Regions from separate parts of the Arthrobacter sp. Z1-9 genome, predicted to be linked through region 3. Evidence: predicted binding sites of a transcription regulator. Region 3 holds the regulator's gene; each other region holds the start of a gene.
The links. Region 3 encodes HrcA, which represses chaperone genes, less so after heat shock. Its sites were predicted from a motif close to TTNGCACTCGNNNNNNNCGAGTGCNAA; they were not measured.
Positions count from the first base shown of each region.

Region 1: a site for HrcA is predicted at 1,751-1,777, ahead of groL (chaperonin GroEL). Genes of this name have one in related genera too.
Region 2: a site for HrcA is predicted at 1,483-1,509, ahead of groES (co-chaperone GroES). Genes of this name have one in related genera too.

Region 1 is NZ_CP096456.1:1,030,741-1,034,014, reverse strand. It holds gene groL (chaperonin GroEL) at 1-1,574, opposite strand, end outside; gene M1D93_RS04820 (ABC transporter substrate-binding protein) at 1,858-3,078, opposite strand; gene M1D93_RS04815 (cold-shock protein) at 3,123-3,274, opposite strand, start outside.
Region 2 is NZ_CP096456.1:2,916,295-2,919,568, forward strand. It holds gene groL (chaperonin GroEL) at 1-952, opposite strand, end outside; gene groES (co-chaperone GroES) at 1,030-1,326, opposite strand; gene M1D93_RS13475 (DMT family transporter) at 1,551-2,486, shown strand; gene M1D93_RS13480 (hypothetical protein) at 2,411-2,788, opposite strand; gene M1D93_RS13485 (THUMP-like domain-containing protein) at 2,842-3,274, shown strand, end outside.
Region 3 is NZ_CP096456.1:2,221,772-2,225,045, forward strand. It holds gene M1D93_RS10235 (16S rRNA (uracil(1498)-N(3))-methyltransferase) at 1-352, opposite strand, end outside; gene dnaJ (molecular chaperone DnaJ) at 355-1,482, opposite strand; gene hrcA (heat-inducible transcriptional repressor HrcA) at 1,562-2,575, opposite strand; gene M1D93_RS10250 (DUF3097 domain-containing protein) at 2,750-3,274, shown strand, end outside.

The sequences.
Region 1 (3,274 bases), 1.2 Mb from region 3:
TTCTCCGGCTTGTCGGCTACAACTGCCTCGGTGGTGAGGAAGAGGCCGGCAATGGAAGCCGCGTTCTGCAGGGCAGAGCGGGTTACCTTGACGGGGTCGTTGACGCCGGCGGCCAGCAGGTCGACGTATTCGCCAGTTGCAGCGTTCAGGCCGTGGCCGGCGGGCAGGCCGCGGACTTTGTCCACCACAACGCCCGGCTCCAGGCCGGCGTTGAAGGCGATCTGCTTCAGCGGAGCATCGATGGCAACGCGGACGATGTTCGCACCGGTTGCTTCGTCGCCGGAGAGCTGCAGGTTGGCGAATGCCTTGGCACCGGCCTGGATGAGGGCCACGCCGCCACCGGCGACGATGCCTTCTTCAACAGCAGCCTTGGCGTTGCGCACTGCATCTTCGATGCGGTGCTTGCGCTCCTTGAGCTCAACCTCGGTTGCGGCACCGGCCTTGATGACTGCCACGCCGCCGGCCAGCTTGGCCAGGCGCTCCTGCAGCTTCTCGCGGTCGTAGTCCGAATCGGAGTTCTCGATCTCGGCGCGGATCTGGGATACGCGGCCGGCGATCTGGTCGGCGTCGCCAGCACCCTCGACGATGGTGGTTTCGTCCTTGGTGACAACAACCTTGCGTGCCTTGCCCAGGAGTTCCAGGCCGGCGGTTTCCAGCTTGAGGCCAACTTCCTCGGCGATAACCTGGCCGCCGGTAAGGACAGCGATGTCGGCAAGCTGGGCCTTGCGGCGGTCACCGAAGCCCGGAGCCTTGACGGCGACGGACTTGAAGGTGCCACGGATCTTGTTGACGATCAGGGTGGCAAGTGCCTCACCCTCGATGTCCTCGGCGATGATCAGCAGCGGCTTGTTGGACTGCATGACCTTTTCGAGGACAGCAACCAGTTCCTTGACGTTGGAGATCTTGGAGTTGACGATCAGGATGTACGGATCCTCAAGGACCGTTTCCTGGCGCTCGGTGTCCGTGACGAAGTAGGCGGAGATGTAGCCCTTGTCGAAGCGCATGCCTTCGGTGAGCTCAAGCTCCAGGCCGAAGGTGTTGGACTCCTCGACCGTGATGACGCCTTCCTTGCCAACCTTGTCCAGGGCTTCGGCAATAAGTGCACCAATTTCCTCGTCGCCTGCGGAGATGGAAGCCGTGGCGGCAATCTCTTCCTTGGTTTCGATTTCCTTGGCGGAGTTCAGCAGCTCGGCCGTGACGGCCTCAACTGCCTTCTCGATGCCGCGCTTGAGGGACAGCGGGTCGGCGCCGGCTGCAACGTTGCGCAGGCCTTCCTTCACCAGCGCCTGTGCCAGCACGGTAGCCGTGGTGGTACCGTCGCCGGCGACGTCATCCGTCTTCTTGGCAACTTCCTTGACCAGCTCGGCGCCGATCTTTTCGTAAGGATCGTCCAGCTCGATCTCCTTGGCGATGGAAACACCATCGTTGGTGATCGTGGGGGCGCCCCACTTCTTTTCGAGGACGACGTTGCGTCCACGCGGGCCGAGGGTGACCTTAACGGCGTCGGCGAGGATGTTCAGACCCCGCTCAAGGCCGCGGCGTGCCTCTTCATCAAATGCAATGATCTTGGCCATAACGGCAATAGTCCTTTCGGGACAGTCGTTAAGAATGAACCTTCGCTGCAGTGCCCGCGACGGACGATCCTTTGCCGTTGGCCTCTGTATGCCTCCGGGTGCGGATCTCACTCCAGTTAGGTGTTTCTTCGCTCCTCGCCCGGTGCCGCGCGCCGCAGGCCGGAACCAGCTTTGCTTTAGCAGTCGGTGCGTCAGAGTGCTAACTCAATAATTAGCACTCCCCACGTGAGAGTGCAAGCGAAAGGGCGCGGAAAACAGTGCCGCCGGCCGGCGGCGGCGAGGTTCAGTGCGAAGCCCGTCCCGCCGTCTCGCGACCGCTTGCTGCCGGGTTGTTGTCGGCTCCGTAGGTGTAGACGGTGAAGGTGGCCGTGGTGATGTCGCCGTTGGCGTCGAAGGCAACCGCCCCGGATTCGCCGTCGTAATTGGCATCCGGCCCGGCTTTCAACCGTGCCAGGCAGTCCTTGTAGGACAAGCACGCGTCCGCTGCTGGTCTATCCGCTGATCCTCCCGAAACAGCGATCAGGTTGGCGGCAATCGACCGGCCGCCGTCGTCCTGCGCCCTTGCAGCAGCCAAAGCCGCAACGGTGACGGCGTCATAGGCTTCGGCGGTAAAAGACAGGTCCTTCAGTCCCGGGTCCACCGTCAGGAGCCTGGCCTGGAAATCGGCATCAGGAAGTTGTCCGGGAACCACCGCGCGGGCGCCCTCCAGGTATCCGGCGGCCAGCCCTGGACCGTAACGGCCGAAGGCGCCGTCGCTGAGGATGATGCGCTTTCCGTCAACACCCGAATTTGCCAGTTCCGCCAGGGCGCCCTGCGCACCATCACGGGCTATGACGATGACGGCACCCGGGTCAGCGTTTGCGGCAGCATTGGCCGCACTGCCGGCACCGCCCGCCTTGAATTCGGTGTTGGCCAGCACTTCCATACCCGCCTGTTCGGCGGAAGCGGCGACGGCAGCCGAAAGGTCCCTGCCGTAGGAGCCCTCCTGGTACATCACCGTAACTGACGTGGCTCCGGCGTCCTTGGCCAGTTTTGCCAGGACGGGACCCTGCGCGACGTCGGCCGGTGCGGTTCGAAAGTAATAGCCGCCGCTGCTGATACTGCTCAGCCCTGCGGCGGTGTTGGCGGGTGAGATGAGCGGAGTCCGCGCGCGGGAAAGGATGTCGATGGCCGCTGCGGCATGGCTCGAATCCGTGGGACCTATGACGGCGTCCGCCTTTGCGGCAACCAGCGCCTGGGCCTGCAATGCCGTGTCCTGCCCTGTGTCGCCGGGAAGAAGCTCCACAGGCCTGCCTTTGTGCCCGCCGGCGGCATTGATCTCCTGCACGGCGAGCTTGGCCGCGGCCAGTTGCGGGGCGTTGAGGAAGCCGTTTTGGCCTGTGTTGTCCAGAATCAGGCCTACGCGCAGGGTACCGTCGCCGGAAGCCTCTGCGGCTTCCACCCGCGCATTACCGGTGACGCCGGAACAGGCAGTCAGAGCCAGGGTGGAGCAGGCGGCAGCCATGGTGAGCGCCCGGCGGATGAGTCCGGGACGGAGGATCGGATGGTTCACTCGGCCGGCCGGACGCTCTCTGCCTGCGGGCCCTTCTCGCCTTCGCCAACTTCTAGCTCCACGCGCTGGCCTTCGTCGAGGGCCCGGTAACCTTCACCCTGGATGGCGGACCAGTGGACAAAAATGTCATCGCCCGAGCCGTCAACGG
Region 2 (3,274 bases), 690 kb from region 3:
GGGCGGTACCCAGCACCTCAAGGCCAACGGTGTCCAGGCTCAGGCCCAGTTCCGGCGAGACAACCTGCGCACCGGTGAGGGTGGCGATGTCCTGCAGCATGGCCTTGCGGCGGTCGCCGAAGCCCGGAGCCTTGACGGCAACAACATTCAGGGTGCCGCGGATGCGGTTGACGATCAGCGTGGACAGGGCCTCGCCCTCGACGTCCTCAGCGATGATGAACAGCGGCTTGGAGCTCTGCAGCGCCTTTTCCAGCAGCGGCAGGAATTCCTGCACTGAGGAGATCTTGCCCTGGTTGATCAGGATAAGGGCGTCCTCGAGGACGGCTTCCTGGCGCTCTGCGTCGGTGACGAAGTACGGGGACAGGTAGCCCTTGTCGAACTGCATGCCCTCGGTGAGGACCAGTTCGGTCTGCGTCGTGGAGGACTCTTCGATGGTGATCACACCATCCTTGCCAACCTTGCCAAATGCCTCGGCGAGGAGCTCGCCGATTTCTTCGCTCTGGGCGGAGATTGCCGCAACGCTGGCCACCTGGGTGCCTTCGACGGGGCGGGCGTTCTCCAGCAGGCGGGCAGCAACGGCTTCGACGGAAACCTCGATGCCGCGCTTGATCTGGCCGGGAGCGGCACCTGCCGCTACGTTGCGCAGGCCTTCCTTGACCAGGGCCTGGGCCAGAACCGTTGCGGTGGTGGTGCCGTCGCCGGCAACATCGTTGGTCTTGGTGGCGACTTCCTTGGCCAGCTGGGCGCCAAGGTTCTCGTACGGGTCGTCCAGCTCAACTTCGCGGGCGATGGTGACGCCGTCGTTCGTGATGGTGGGAGCGCCCCACTTCTTGTCCAGGACGACGTTGCGGCCGCGCGGGCCGAGCGTCACCTTGACGGTGTTGGCGAGCTTATCAATGCCGGCTTCAAGAGACCGGCGGGCAGCGTCGTTAAACGCAAGCTGCTTTGCCATGGTTTTGTCCTTTCAAGACAGAACCCCGCGCAGCTGACCAGCAGAACGCATGACCAGCGGCACGGGGATCCGGGGAGTTACTTTACGACGATCGCCAGGACGTCGCGGGCGGACAGTACGAGGTACTCGGTGCCGCTGTGCTTGACTTCGGTTCCGCCGTACTTGGAGTAGATAACAACGTCGCCCTCAGCAACGTCGAGCGGGACGCGGTTGCCGTTGTCGTCAAAGCGGCCGGGGCCTACTGCAACAACTTCGCCTTCCTGGGGCTTCTCCTGCGCGGAGTCCGGGATAACCAGGCCGGAAGCCGTGGTCTGCTCGGCTTCGAGCGGGCGGACAACAATACGATCCTCAAGAGGCTTAATAGAGACCGACACTCGGACCTCTCCTTTTCGTCAGCAAATTCGTGGACTGGAAAGCTTTCCGCCGTGGCTGGCAAACCGTCGTCGCGGTGCCGGCAGCAGCCTGGCTGGCAGCTCTTCATGTGTTAGCACCCTCCTAGGGAGAGTGCTAATGAAGACTCTATGTAAGGGTTAGCACTCGGTCAAGGCGAGTGCCAGCGTTTCGTCATTCGCGAACTTCCCGCATGTACATTTGAGCGGTGCGAGCTGCCGTTTACCTGATCCTTGCCAACCTTTTCTGGGCCGGAAATTTTGTGGTCGGCCAGGCCGCCATGAAGACCATGGAGCCGCTCCAGCTGACGTTCTGGCGGTGGGTGCTGGCCGCCGTGCCGTTGCTGGTACTGGCCCATGCGGTGGAGCGGCCGGACTGGCGGGCTGTCCTGCGCCGCTGGCCGGTCCTGCTGCTCCTGAGTTCCCTGGGCATGAGCGGCTACACCCTGTTGCTCTACAGCGCCCTGCAGAACACCTCTGCCCTGAACGCGTCCCTGGTGACGGCCGCGAACCCGGCGCTGATCATGGTGCTGGCCGTGGTCCTCCTCCGGGACAGGCCGCGCCCGCTGAGCTGGGTGGGGATCGGCCTGGGCCTCCTCGGAGTCCTGCTGGTGCTCACCGGCGGCGAGCTGCAGCGCCTGCTGACGTTTTCCATCAATAGGGGCGAGCTGCTGATCCTTGGGGCCATCACCGTCTGGGGGCTGTACACGATCATCGCCCGCAGGCTGAGCATCCCCGCCATCACCTCCACGGCAGTTCAGGTGGCGATGGCGGCCGTGGTCCTGACCCCGCTCGCCCTCGTGACGGGCGCCGGCCTGCCGGGGACCCCTTCGGAGGGCTGGTCCCTGGCGTTCATCGCACTGTTTCCTTCACTGGGTTCCTACCTGCTCTGGAACCTTGCCCTGAAGCGGACCACCGCGGCCAACGCCGGCAACTACCTGAACCTCATCGCGGTGTTCACCGCTATCATCACCGTGGCCCTGGGTCAGTCCGTCACTGTGCCGCAGATGATCGGCGGCGTCCTAGTCATTTCCGGGGTGTTGCTCACCAGTGCCGGCGGAAAGGCGCCTCAGCGTCCCAGGTCATCGAAGTCGACGTCCTCCCCGCCCTCACCTTCGCCGGCGGCCGAACCCCGCCCGCGGTAAAGCACCACCGCCGCCCCTGCCGCCGTCAGCAGGGAAGCAACCAGAACGGCGATGCTGCCGGCACGGGCACCGGCGTAAAGCCCGCGGATGTCCCGCGCTTCCTGGGTGTCACCGGCGATGTCGTCACCGCCCACAGAGTAGACAGTGGCGTTGAACGTATCGAGGAAAAAGATCACCACCAGGAGCCCGATGCACACCACCGCCACCAGGGATCCGGCGATCAGTGCCGGCCGGGCAAATCTGGCGGGGCCCCTGTCCCTGGCTCGTTCTCCGGACTGCTCGGGACCTGCGCTCTCTTCCATGCTTTCAACACTATCCGCATCCCGCCGGACCCTCCTCCACTAGGCTGGAACGCATGTCTCACGCTCCCCAGGACCAGATCGCGCCGCTGCTCACCCCCGAGGGATGGGACCTTTTGGCGTCTTTGGGGCCCTACCAGGAGGACACGTCGTTCGAACTGAACTCCGCCCTGCGCAAGGCCGGGCACTCCCCCGCCATGGTCTCGGCCGTCCTGACCCAGTCCAGGCTCCGCACCAGGGCCGAAGCCAAGTTCGGTGAATTCGCCCGGAGCATGCTGTTCACCCAGGCCGGCCTGGAGCAGGCAACCAGGCTGAACGTGGCCGCCCGGCACGCCCAGCGGTTTGCCGAGGCCGGGATCAAGCACGTGGCGGACCTGGGCTGCGGCCTGGCCGCGGACTCACTGGCGCTGGCGTCGATGGACATCACCGTGACGGCGGTGGAAATGGACGAGACCACCGCCGCCTGCGCCACGGTGAACCTCATCCCCT
Region 3 (3,274 bases):
ACCGTTCCGACTGCCAGGGTATGACAGCGTCGATGCCCAGTTCGGTGGCCGTCTCGATGGCAAGCTCATCCCGGTCGCCCTTGGCCAGGGCCTGGACCAGCACCAGCCTGGTGCGCGGACGGTCCTCCACAACCACGGACGTGCATTCCACTTCAAGTCCCGAGGAGGAAGCGGCGGTGACCTTGCCGCTCATGCGCGTGCCTGCACCGTCAACGATGTCCACGGCTTCGCCCGAAGCGAGCCGCTTCACCGTGACCGCATGCCGCGCTTCGGGCCCCTCCAGGACGAAGATCCCTTGCGGCGCCATGCTTTCCAGGGACCCGGGCGCAGTGAAAAAGACGGGGTTGCTCACCGCTACAGGTTACCGAGCCGGTCCCGAAGCTTGGCGAACATGCCGCCGCTGGCAGCAAGCTTGCCGTCCGTGATCTGCTCGCCGCGAAGCTTGGCGAGCTGGCGCAGCAGGTCCTCCTGCGCCGCATCGAGCTTTGCGGGCGTCTCAACCTGGAGGTGAACCTTCAGGTCACCGCGGCCGTAGCCGCGCAGGTGCGTGACGCCCAGACCGCGCAGGGTGATGATCTCCCCGGACTGGGTGCCGGCCTTGACGTCGATGTCCTGGGGCCCGTCGAAGGTTTCGAGGGTCACATCGGTTCCCAGCGCAGCTGCAGTCATGGGAATGTTCAAGGTGGCGTGGAGATCGTCCCCTTCCCGGACGTAGGTGGCGTCGTTGTTGACGCGGATCTCCACGTAGAGGTCACCGGCGGGCCCGCCGGCGGGACCGGCCTCGCCCTGGCCGGACAGCTGGATGCGGGTGCCGGTGGCGACGCCGGCGGGAACCTTGATGGTCAGGGAACGGCGGCTGCGGATCCGGCCCTGCCCGCTGCATTCGTTGCAGGGGTCCTTGATGACGGTTCCGAAGCCTTCACAGGTGCCGCAGGGGGCGGCGGTCATGACCTGGCCGAGGATGGAACGCACTGCCCTCTGGACCTGGCCGCTGCCGCCGCAGATGTCGCAGGGCTCCGGATGGGTTCCGGGACGGCAGCACGAGCCGTCACAGGTGGGGCAGACCACTGCCGTGTCCACTTCGAGCTTCTTGTTGACCCCGAACACCGCATCGCGGAGTTCGATCCGGACGCTGATGAGCGCATCCTGCCCGCGCCTGACCCGTGAAGCGGGGCCGGTGGTGCCGCCGGCGCCGAAGAAGGTGTCGAAGATGTCCTGGAAAGCGAAGCCCTGGCCGGCGTACGCTCCCCCGCCGAACCCGTTGTCCGTGCCGTTCTCGTTGCCGGTGGTGTCATAGACCCGCCGCTTTTGGGGATCCGAGAGAACTTCGTAGGCGTGGGTCACTGCCTTGAAGCGGTCCGCAACGTCCTCACCGGGATTGACGTCCGGGTGAAGGGTCCGGGCCAGCTTGCGGTAGGCCTTCTTGATCTCTTCTCCGGTGGCATCCGGTGAGACTCCAAGGACTTCGTAGTGGCTGCTCAAAGTTCGTATCTCTTCCTTGTTGTTCTGCCTGCAGGCGTACTGCATAGACTGCTGTGCGCTTTTGCGCGCCGTACTGCGGTCAGGGCCCCAATATCCGTGACAAATAACGGGCCACAGCCCTGACGGCGGCCATGGTGGTGGGATAGTCCATTCTGGTGGGGCCCAGCACGCCAATTTTGGCGACACTGTCCGGGCCATAGCCGGTGGCCACGACGGATGCCTCCGCCAGGCCGTCGTAGGGGTTTTCGCGGCCGATGCTCACGGCCACTCCGCGGTGGTCCTGCGCCATCTCGCTCAGCAGGCGCAGCATCACCACCTGCTCCTCCAGTGCTTCCAGTACCGGACCGATGCTGAGCGGGAAGTCAACGTTGGAGCGGGCCAGGTTGGCCGTGCCGGCCATCACCATGCGGTCTTCGCGGCTGCTGTGGGCCAGGCCTTCCAGGCCGTGCGCCAGCGCCTGGGCTGCCTGCCGTTGTCCAGGAGCGACACCGGATACTACCGGGGGCAGGGACTGTCCCAGTTGGGCCAGCGGTGTACCGGTCAGTGACCCAAGGAACCGGGCGCGCAACGCAGCAAGGGCGTCATCCGCCAAATCCTGCCCGACGTCGATAACCCGTTGTTCCACCTTGCCGCTGTTGGCGATCAGCACCACCAACACCTTCCGCGGCGCCAGGAGAACGAACTCGATGTGGCGGACCAGTGCGCGGTTGAGGTGCGGATACTGGACAACCGCCACCTGGTTTGTCAGCTGGGACAGCAGCCGGACGGTACGTTCCAGGACGTCGTCGAGGTCATCCGAGCCCTCAAGCAGGGACTGGATGGCCCGCCGCTCCGCCTGGGACAAGGGCTTCACCGCCGAAATTTGGTCCACGAAGAGCCGGTAGCCCTTGTCCGTGGGGATTCTGCCTGCGCTGGTGTGGGGCGCCGTAATCAGCCCTTCGTCCTCCAGCGCGGCCATGTCATTGCGAATGGTGGCGCTGGAGACACCGAGATGGTGCCGCTCCACCAGTGCCTTGGACCCGACGGGCTCGCGGGAGTGGACGTAGTCCTCCACGATGGCCCGCAGTACTTCCAGTTTGCGTGGCTCGCTCACTCTCCACCTCCATCCAGGGTTCAGGGCAGCCGTTCCGCCCGCACGTGACGCTACAGGGGTTAGCACTCGACATGCCCAAGTGCTAACAGTCTATTATGACTCGCCCCGTTGTTAGCATTGGAACCGCTCCGGGCGAAATTCCCGGCCGTGATCTAGCGCTAGGCGGAGTGATTCATGCATTACCAGAACTGGGGAGCCCAGGACCTGTCCGCGCCTGCCCGGACGCAATTGCCCGAAGTACCCGTGGAGCGCGGCATGGTGCTGGAGGATGTGCAGTCCGGCTGGGTTGGCGCGGTGACCCGGGTGGAGAAATCGGGAGGAATGCATGTGGTGGCACTGGAGGACCGCCGCGGCAAGTCGCGCTCGTTCCGGCTGGGCTTCGGATTCCTCCTGGAAGGCCAGGCGATCCGCCTGATGCCGCCGGCTCCCCGGCCGGCCGCAGGTCCTGGTACAGCCGCCGGCCGGACCGCGTCGGGTTCGGTCCGCGTTGCCGGCCAGAGGGCCCAGGTTGCCAAGGCAAGCCGCATCTGGGTGGAAGGAAAGCACGACGCCGAACTTGTGGAGAAGGTGTGGGGAGATGACCTCCGGGTGGAAGGCATCGTCGTCGAACCCCTGCACGGCATTGATGACCTCTCGGCGGCTGTAGCCGATTTCAAGCCGGGGCCGGGCAGGCGGCTGGGTGTGCTCGTGGACCACCTG